DNA from 4 places in the Streptomyces sp. NPDC058246 genome. Region 1 is predicted to be linked to each of the others. Evidence: riboswitches for the same ligand, from Rfam matches in the RefSeq annotation. Region 1 holds a riboswitch; each other region holds the start of a gene.

Region 1 (2,193 bases):
GTCCTGCGCGAGGAGAAGGGCTACACCTACGGAGTGCGGGCGTTCGGCCAGGTCCTGCGCGCCGCGCCGGACGGCACCGGCATCGCGATGCTCGCCATCAGCGGCTCCGTGGACACCCCGAACACCGGCCCGGCGCTCGACGACCTGTGGAAGGTGCTGCGCACCCTCGCCGCCGAGGGCCTGACGGACGCCGAGCGCGACGTCGCCGTACAGAACCTGGTGGGTGTGGCACCCCTCAAGTTCGAGACCGCCGCGGCCGTCGCGAGCACGCTCGCCGACCAGGTCGAGCAGTACCTGCCGGACGACTACCAGGCGACGCTGTACCAGCAGCTCGCCGCGACCGGCACCGTGGAGGCCACCGCGGCCGCCGTGAACGCCTTCCCGGTCGACCGTCTGGTGACCGTCCTGGTGGGTGACGCCGCGCAGATCGAGGAGCCGGTCAAGGCCCTCGGAATCGGTGAAGTGACCGTCGTACGGGCCGAGTAGCGCGGCCCGGCTCCACGAGGGGCCACCCGAGGACCCAGGTGACCGAAGCGTCACCTGGGTCTCCGTTTGCCCGGACTTCGTCCCCTCATCGCGGACTTCGTCCCCAAGGTGTCCGTATTGGTAGGGAGGTTGCCTGTCTGCCCTGTGGCATGCGCTACAAAAGCCGTGATCCGTTTGTCGATTGAAAGATGTCCCGTTTAGCGTCGGTCCGGCTGTTCGTCACGCAGTGCGCCGCGCCCGCGGCACCGGACAGTCATCGCCGAGTCCCCGTACGGCGCGAGCCAGGGGAGCCGGGGACCCATACGCAGTCCCTGGGGTGAATCGGACGCCCTCCCTTGGAGGGGTCCGTAGGAGACCTTCCTGCTCCGAACCCGTCAGCTAACCCGGTAGGCGAGAGGGAAGGAAAGGATCAGCCCCTACATGGCGTTCATCTGTGGCACCGGGAAGCATCGTCGACCGGGCCGCGCACAGCGCACGACCGCCAACGCCGTCGGCGTCGCCGCGCTCGCCACCACCGGTGTCATCGGAACCCTCGCGTCCCCGGCCCTCGCCGCGGAGCCCTCCGTCGAGCAGACCGGCCTCACACCCGTGATCACCATCGGCGACACCATCGCCGAGAAGATCGACGCGCAGGCCGCCGCCCAGCAGTACGCCGCCGACGAGGCTGCGGCGCAGAAGAAGGCCGAGGAGGCCGCCCGGAAGCAGGCCGCGAAGAAGGCCGAGCAGGCGCGTGAGGCCAAGGAACGCGCCGCCCGCGCGGCCGAGCGCAAGCGCCTCAACTCCTTCGTCCTGCCGATCACCGGTTCGTACATCTCCACCGGCTACAAGGCCGGCGGCAGCCTCTGGTCCTCCGGCAGCCACACCGGCGTCGACTTCCACGCCGCGTCGGGCACCCCGGTGCACGCCGTCGGCTCCGGCACTGTCGTCACGGCCGGTTGGGGCGGGGCCTATGGCAATCAAGTAGTGATCAAGATGCACGACGGCACGTACACCATGTACGGCCACCTGTCGTCCATCGGTGTCTCCGTGGGCCAGACGGTCACCCCGGGCGGGCAGATAGGCCTCTCCGGGGCCACCGGCAACACCACCGGGCCGCACCTCCACTTCGAGGCCCGCACGACCCCGGAGTACGGCTCGGACATCGACCCCGTCGCCTACCTCCGCTCGCACGGTGTGAACGTCTGACGAGCGCGTCACCTCTTCTTCGGCCTTCCGATGCCCCGGCTCAGCCAGCCGGGGCATCGTCGTTTCACGCGGCCGCCTGTCCAAAAAATATCCATGGATTCCGGCCCGCCATCGGAAATTCAGGCTTTCTGCAATAGAGTCACTGAACAAGCGTCAATCGACGGCGTTTCACGGGGATTAAAGCGGAGGTCCGGTCATGCGTATTCCGGCGCACTCGGTATGCACGGCGATCCGTGACGACATCGTCGCGGGGGTCTACGAGCGAGGCGGCCGGCTCACCGAGGAACTGCTCGCCCGCCGCTACGGCGTCTCGCGCGTCCCCGTGCGCGAGGCCCTGCGCACCCTGGAGGCCGAGGGCTTCGTGGTCACCCGTCGGCACGCGGGCGCGTGCGTCGCGGAGCCCACCGAGCAGGAGGCCTCCGACCTGCTGGAGATGCGCATGCTCCTTGAGCCGCTGGGCGCGGCGCGGGCCGCACAGCGCCGCACCGAGGCCCACCTCAAGGTGCTCCGAGGCCTGGTCAG
Region 2 (2,193 bases), on a different contig from region 1:
CGTCGACCATGACGTGCCGGAAGCGGCGGTGGTAGTGCTCGGCGACGTCCGGGAAGGCGCGCAGCAGGTTGACCGTCGTCATGATCAGGTCGTCGAAGTCGAGCGCGTTGGCCTCGCGCAGGCGGGACTGGTACATCGCGTACGCCTGGGCGAGGGTCTTCTCGAAGCCGTCGGCGGCCTGGGCGGCGAAGTCCTCCTCGTCGATCAGCTCGTTCTTCAGGTTCGAGATCTTGGCGCTGAACGACTTCGGCGGGAAGCGCTTGGGGTCGAGGTCGAGATCACGGCAGACGAGCGCCATCAGACGCTTGGAGTCGGCGGCGTCGTAGATCGAGAAGGACGACGTGAAGCCGAGCTTCTTGCTCTCGCGGCGCAGGATGCGCACGCACGCGCTGTGGAAGGTCATCACCCACATCGCGCCCGCCCGCGGGCCGACGAGGTGCTCGACGCGCTCCTTCATCTCGCCCGCGGCCTTGTTCGTGAAGGTGATCGCGAGGATCTGGCCCGGGTGGACATCGCGCTCGGCCAGCAGATACGCGATCCGGTGCGTGAGTACGCGCGTCTTGCCGGAGCCCGCGCCGGCCACGATGAGCAGCGGGGAGCCGGAGTGCACCACGGCCGCGCGCTGGTTCTCGTTCAACCCGTCCAGCAGCGCCGCCGCGTCCACGGCGGGCCGGTGCGCGCCGTCGCGGTAGTACGCGTCCCGGTCCGGGGGCACGTCGAACTTCCCGCCGAACAGATCGTCCGGAACCGGCTCCGGTACGTGATCGTCCTCGGGCGGCGGGGGCTCTTCCTCATGGGCCCGGGAGGGCTTGAGGTCCGCCAGGAAGCTGTCATCAAAGAGGCTGCTCATCGCTCTCCGAGTCTAGAGCGCCCCACTGACACCCCGCCGCCACCCCGAAAACTCCGCACGTGCACGAGACGCGTACGAGCGCCGGTGACGCCGCCGGTGACGCCGCCGGTGTCCGCCGGCGACACCGGCGGACACCGGCCTCACCCTCCGAAATCGGCGCGTAACGGTCGGCGATCGAGCGGGAAGCGCCTCTCGATGAACAGCATCAACCAGGTCAATTCACTACAGAACACACCGGTCCACTCGCTCCGAGGGGTGCGCGGGGCCGGGGTCGCGAAAAAGGTCACGAAAATGTATCGGGCATATCGCACATCAACCTTCACAGGAGCCACACGAGTTGGCTAGCGTTCCGGTCAGGCCGCTCGACAGCAACCGGCGAACGTCGCCGGGCCGTGCGGCCTCCGCCGAGTTCGGCGTGCCCTCGCGGCAGCCGGAGCCGGGGACCCACCGACCTTGGGGTGAATCGGTCCAACTGCCTTGAGGGGCAAGGACCGTAGGGCAAACCTTCCGGAACCACCCGCCCGAACCCGACAGCTAACTCGGTAGGCGGATGACGGAAGGAGTCGCCCCCTCGTGGCGTCGCATCGCACATCGCGTCCTACGGGTACGCGCGTAGCAGGCATACGGACCCCCGCCGCCCTGGCGACGGCGGCCCTCACCTCGGTGGCCCTGCTTTCCCAGACGGCGAACGCCGCACCCTCGGCCGATCCCAAGCCGAGCCTCGAAGAAGTCGAGAAGAAGGTCAACGACCTCTACCACCAGGCCGAGACGGCCACCGAGAAGTACAACGCGACCAGGGAGAAGGCCGCCAAGCAGCGGCAGCGTGTCGACACGCTCCTCGACGACGTCGCGCAGCGCACCGAGAAGCTCAACACCGCGCGCGAGGAACTGGGTACGTTCGCGGCGGCGCAGTACCGCACCGGGGCCGCCGCCCCCGACACCGCGACCCTGCTGCTCGCCGACGATCCGCAGGACTACTTCGACCAGACCCAGCTGATGAGCCGTCTGACCACCCGCCAGAAGGCGGCCGTCGACGACTACGTCACGGAACAGGCCGCCACCACGAAGAAGCGTGCGGAGGCGTCCAAGAGCCTTCAGACGCTGACCACTTCGCAGAACGCGCTCAAGACGTCCAAGGCCGACGTCCAGCGCAAGCTCTCCGAGGCCCGCGAACTGCTCTCGGAGCTGACCGCCGAGGAGAAGGCGCGGCTCGCGGCGATCGAGAAGAAGAAGCAGGAGGCCGCCGAGCGCAAGGCGGCGGAGCTGGCGCAGCAGCAGGCCGCGGCCGCCGCGAAGAAGGCGGCCCAGGAGTCGTCGCCGTCGCCGGGCACCACGACCGGCTC
Region 3 (2,193 bases), on a different contig from region 1:
TCATGCGGTTCGCCGCCTTGCCGTCCGAGAGGAGGGCGCGCAGCTGGTCGAGATCGCCGTCGCGGACCATCTTCCAGAACTCGGCGCCGTCGGCCGGGTCGGTCAGCGGAAGATTCACGTTCCGCACGCCCGGCAGCTCGACGTCCGGGCCCTCCAGCTTCTGGTCCGAGGCATTGCGGAAGTCGAAGACCGTGTGCAGGCCGAGGGAGGCGAGGAACGCCGCGTCCTCCTCGGTGGCGTGCGCCAGGTGGCCGCTGCGGAACAACTGCCCGAACCTCACGCGCCGGCCGTCCACGGTGGGCAGGCCGCCCACGTCCCGGAAATTGCGCACACCGGTCAGCTCGGGCTCGGTCGACGGGACCTGCTGCGTCACTGGGGCTCCTCCCCTTCGGCCGTCGGCGCTGCCGGGCTTCCCTCGGCGGCGCCGGCCGTTCGGCCGCTTGTCTACGGGTTGCGCTCTCGACGATACGACATGGGTACCTGGGGCAATGAGTTGTCCACAGGCGTGACATCTCCGAGGGGCAGCGGGCCGCGCTCGCCCGGCGGGCCGTGCGGTGCGGTACGTCCACGGCGACGAGATCGTCGTCCTCGCCCGGCTCCAGGGCCCAGCGGTTCGGCGAGCCGGTGGCACCGCTTCGGCTGCGCGGACTTGATCCGAAATAGGTGTACGAATCTCGCGAAACGGGCGAATTGCACCGCCCTGCGTTACTGCCATCGTGAGTTGCGGACGGGGTCGTGCGGGGATCTCGATGCGGCAGTTATCCGACTGTGTCGCATGTGACTGTTCTGTCCGAATTAATGCCTTCATTCCAACTGGCCCTGGAATAGAGCACCGTAGGTCGAGGTGCGTGAGGAGCGTCATATTCGTGACCATGCGTTGCGAACCCCTTTTGCCAATCCGCCCGAATTTCCGGGCCGGTTGAAAGGCCGGAAAGATCGTCGATCCACGGAGGGTGACGGGAATTCCGGCATGGATCAAGAAAGGCGCACGCACGAAAAAGCCACATGGTTGGCGAGATGCTCTCATCTCGCTTACGTTCTGCCTCAATCCGGACGGACGCCCAATCCTGCCGCCGCCCGGAATCCGCACTCACCCGCATTCGGCAGGAGCGGGGGACCCGCAGGTACCACGCCTGTTCCGGTCCCCGGAACGGCTAGGGGTATAGCCGCGCAATTGCGTGGCCGGACATCTCCAGTCCGCACCCGACAGCTCACCTCGCAGGCGCCGGAGAGGAATTCGTCATGCCCGCGAAGGGTAAGCACCGCCGTCCCAAGTCCCAGCGTTTCACCCGCTCGATCGCCGTGGCCGGAACCGGTGGCGCCGCGCTCGCGCTGCCGCTGATGGGAGCCACCGGCGCTCACGCCACGACCCCGACGGCCTCCGCCGCGCAGCAGGCCGGGAAGTCCGTGACCGCCTCCCCCGTCGCCGCGAAGAAGGCGGCCGGGACGAAGACCTACGCCGTGCGGGCCGGCGACTGGCTCGCGAAGATCGCCGACGAGCAGAACGTCAGCGGCGGCTGGAAGAAGCTCTACTCCGACAACCGCTCGGCCATCGGCAGCGACCCGTCGCTGATCCACCCGGGTCTCCGGCTGACGCTCGGCGAGAAGGCCGCGTCCGGCGGTGCCACCCGGTCGTCCGCGAAGACGACGACCTCGTCGGCCAAGACCACGACGTCGGACGCCAAGGCCGACACGGCCACCACGGCGGCCACCCCAGCCACGAAGGCCGCCAACACCGCGCCCACCAGCAACGCTTCCGGCTACACCCTGCCGGTCCAGGGCGCCACCGTCGGCACCGGCTACAAGGTGGCGGGCAGCATGTGGTCCAGCGGCTACCACACCGGCGTGGACTTCGTGGTCCCGACCGGCACCACGATCAAGGCCATCGCCGGGGGCACCGTCGTCTCGGCCGGCTGGGGCGGCGCGTACGGCAACCAGGTCGTCATCCAGCACGCCGACGGCCAGTACTCCCAGTACGCCCACATGTCCGCGCTCTCCGTCTCGGCGGGCCAGACCGTGACCGCCGGCCAGCAGATCGGCCTCTCCGGCGCGACCGGCAACGTCACCGGGCCGCACCTGCACTTCGAGGTCCGCACCACGCCGAACTACGGCTCGGACATCGACCCCGTCACGTACCTGCGCTCGCACGGTGTCGCCGTCTGACACCCCTGCTTTTCCCTGCCCTTGCCGGCA
Region 4 (2,193 bases), on a different contig from region 1:
GCCGGGAATCAGCGGAACACACGCGTCCGAACGCACGCGTCGGGACGTACAGCCAGGAGGTACGACCAAGGCGCACGCGTCACGACGTACCCGTCAGGGGTTCAGACCCTTGCTGCGCAGCCACGCCATCGGGTCGATCGCGTCGCCACCGCCGGGGTGGACCTCCAGGTGCAGGTGCGGCCCGGTCACGTTGCCGGTCGCGCCCACGCGCCCGATGACGTCTCCCGTGGCGACCTTCTGCCCCACGCTGACGCTGATCGACGACTGGTGGCAGAACCACAGCTCCGTACCGTCGTCGAGGGTGAGGATCGTGCGGTAGCCGTACGCGCCTGCCCAGCCCGCCTCCGTGACGGTGGCGCTGTGGATCGCCTTGATCAGCGTGCCGGTGGGCGCGGCGAAGTCGAGGCCGGTGTGGTAGCCGGAGGACCACATGGAGCCGGCCTCGCCGAAGCGGGAGGTGAGCGTGTACGAGGAGGTGGGCAGCGAGTAGCTCTTGGCGAGCTCGGCGAGGCGCTTGGCCTCGGCGGCCTTCTTGGCCGCCTCGTCCGCCTTCGTCTTGGCGGCGGCGGCCTTGGCCTCGGCGTCGTCCTGCTGCTGGGCGGCGAGCGCGACGGCCTTCTTCGCGGCGGCGGCCTCGGCGGCCTGCTGGGCCGCGCTGTCGACCTGGTCCTGCTGCGACGCGGCCTGCTGCATGATGCGGGCCCGCAGCGCCTCGCCCGCGTCGGCGCTCCCCTGCGCGGCGTCGGCGCTGGTCAGACCGGCGCTGGTGAGCGGGGTGGCGGAGCCCTTGGGCGTACTGGACCCGCCGTCCGATATGAGGGACTTGGCGGACTCGGTGACCGATGACAGGTCGGGAAGCGAGATCGACACCGGCGGCTTGCCGGGCGCGGCGGTGGCCATGCCACCCGCGCCGACGGCGGCTATGACACCGACGCCGAGAACCGTGGAGCTGCGGGCGAGTCCCCCACCGCGCTGCTTGCTGACACGGTGCCGGCCGCGAACGGGACGGACGGAATCCTCAGAGGGGTTCCATTCCTCCCAGGAGCCCTCGTCGTTGCCGTACGCGTAGCCGAAGGGCTGGGTGTCGTTCGGCGCGAACGAGGTTTGCTGGGCAGGCCGGTTGGACGCCACGTGGGCGCACTCCTTTCCTTCCTTCTCGCCTACCGGGTTAGCTGACGGGTTCGGAGCAGGAAGGTCTCCTACGCGCGTCAACCACGGCTTTTCCGCCGTGAAAGACGCTCGATTCACCCCAAGTTGGTGGTTCCCCGGCTCCCTTGCGGGATTCGGCGCGTGCGCACGGAGCCGCCTCTTGTGACGGCTGGGACGACCGCGCTGCGTTATCGAACGTTAATAGACCCGGGTACCGGATTCCAAGCTGTTCGGACTGATCGTTAACGCTTTTGGCCAGGACTTTGGGGACACCATCGGTTCAAACCGGGCGAGTTGACCACACTTCATAAACATCGATTCAGCTGATGGTGTGTCAGTTGTTATGCGGAGTGGCACCGTCCGATCACCACAGGTGACAAGGATCAAGGGCGCCGTACGGCCAGCAGCGCCATGTCGTCCGTCGTGCCGCCGCCCGTGTGCCGGCGGACCTCCTGGGCGAGGGCGGCCAGCAGGGCGTCGGGCCCGGGGAACAGGCGCCCGGCGAGGCGCGCGGCGGGATCGTAGAACTCCCCGCGCTCGTCGCGCGCCTCGGACAGGCCGTCGGTGTGCAGGAGCAGCGTGGCCCCCTTCGGGAACCCGGCCTCCACCGCGCGGTCGGGCCAGCTGCCCAACTCGCCCATCCCGAGCGGCAGGGCGGGATCCTCGGCGGCGAGCGGGACCAGCGTGCCGTCCGCGTGCAGCAGCAGCGGCGGGGGATGGCCGCGGTTGACGATCCGTACGGCCTCGTCCCCGTGCGGGATCTCCGCGAGTACGGCCGTGGTGAACCCCTCGAAGGCGTCGAGGCCCTCGCGCCGGGTGCCCTCGCGCGCCAGCGCCCGCTCCAGACGCTGTGCGACCGCCTCCAGCGTCGCTTCCTGCTCGGCCGCCTCCCGGAACGCCCCGATGACGACGGCGACGGCGGCGACCGCCCCCATGCCCTTGCCGCGTACGTCGCCCACGACCAGCCGTACCCCGTGCGGGGAGTCCTGCACCGCGTACAGGTCGCCGCCGATGAACGCGTCCGCCTGCGCCGCCTCGTACCGC

What was found. A riboswitch is a leader RNA that binds a small molecule or an ion and turns the genes downstream of it on or off. The one in region 1 is predicted to bind cyclic di-AMP.
Region 2: it holds a riboswitch for cyclic di-AMP, as region 1 does, so the genes downstream of both, ACFVXA_RS04285 (NlpC/P60 family protein) here and ACFVXA_RS10305 (M23 family metallopeptidase) in region 1, are expected to answer to the same signal.
Region 3: it holds a riboswitch for cyclic di-AMP, as region 1 does, so the genes downstream of both, ACFVXA_RS23845 (peptidoglycan DD-metalloendopeptidase family protein) here and ACFVXA_RS10305 (M23 family metallopeptidase) in region 1, are expected to answer to the same signal.
Region 4: it holds a riboswitch for cyclic di-AMP, as region 1 does, so the genes downstream of both, ACFVXA_RS16850 (M23 family metallopeptidase) here and ACFVXA_RS10305 (M23 family metallopeptidase) in region 1, are expected to answer to the same signal.

The regions. Positions count from the first base shown of each region.
Region 1 is NZ_JBHVWZ010000005.1:272,965-275,157, reverse strand. It holds gene ACFVXA_RS10310 (M16 family metallopeptidase) at 1-486, shown strand, start outside; cyclic di-AMP (ydaO/yuaA leader) riboswitch at 734-894, shown strand; gene ACFVXA_RS10305 (M23 family metallopeptidase) at 907-1,671, shown strand; gene ACFVXA_RS10300 (GntR family transcriptional regulator) at 1,868-2,193, shown strand, end outside.
Region 2 is NZ_JBHVWZ010000002.1:386,060-388,252, reverse strand. It holds gene pcrA (DNA helicase PcrA) at 1-850, opposite strand, end outside; cyclic di-AMP (ydaO/yuaA leader) riboswitch at 1,243-1,415, shown strand; gene ACFVXA_RS04285 (NlpC/P60 family protein) at 1,424-2,193, shown strand, end outside.
Region 3 is NZ_JBHVWZ010000016.1:181,044-183,236, forward strand. It holds gene ACFVXA_RS23840 (tyrosine-protein phosphatase) at 1-373, opposite strand, end outside; cyclic di-AMP (ydaO/yuaA leader) riboswitch at 1,082-1,238, shown strand; gene ACFVXA_RS23845 (peptidoglycan DD-metalloendopeptidase family protein) at 1,243-2,163, shown strand.
Region 4 is NZ_JBHVWZ010000009.1:288,488-290,680, reverse strand. It holds gene ACFVXA_RS16850 (M23 family metallopeptidase) at 94-1,131, opposite strand; cyclic di-AMP (ydaO/yuaA leader) riboswitch at 1,143-1,299, opposite strand; gene ACFVXA_RS16845 (PP2C family protein-serine/threonine phosphatase) at 1,533-2,193, opposite strand, start outside.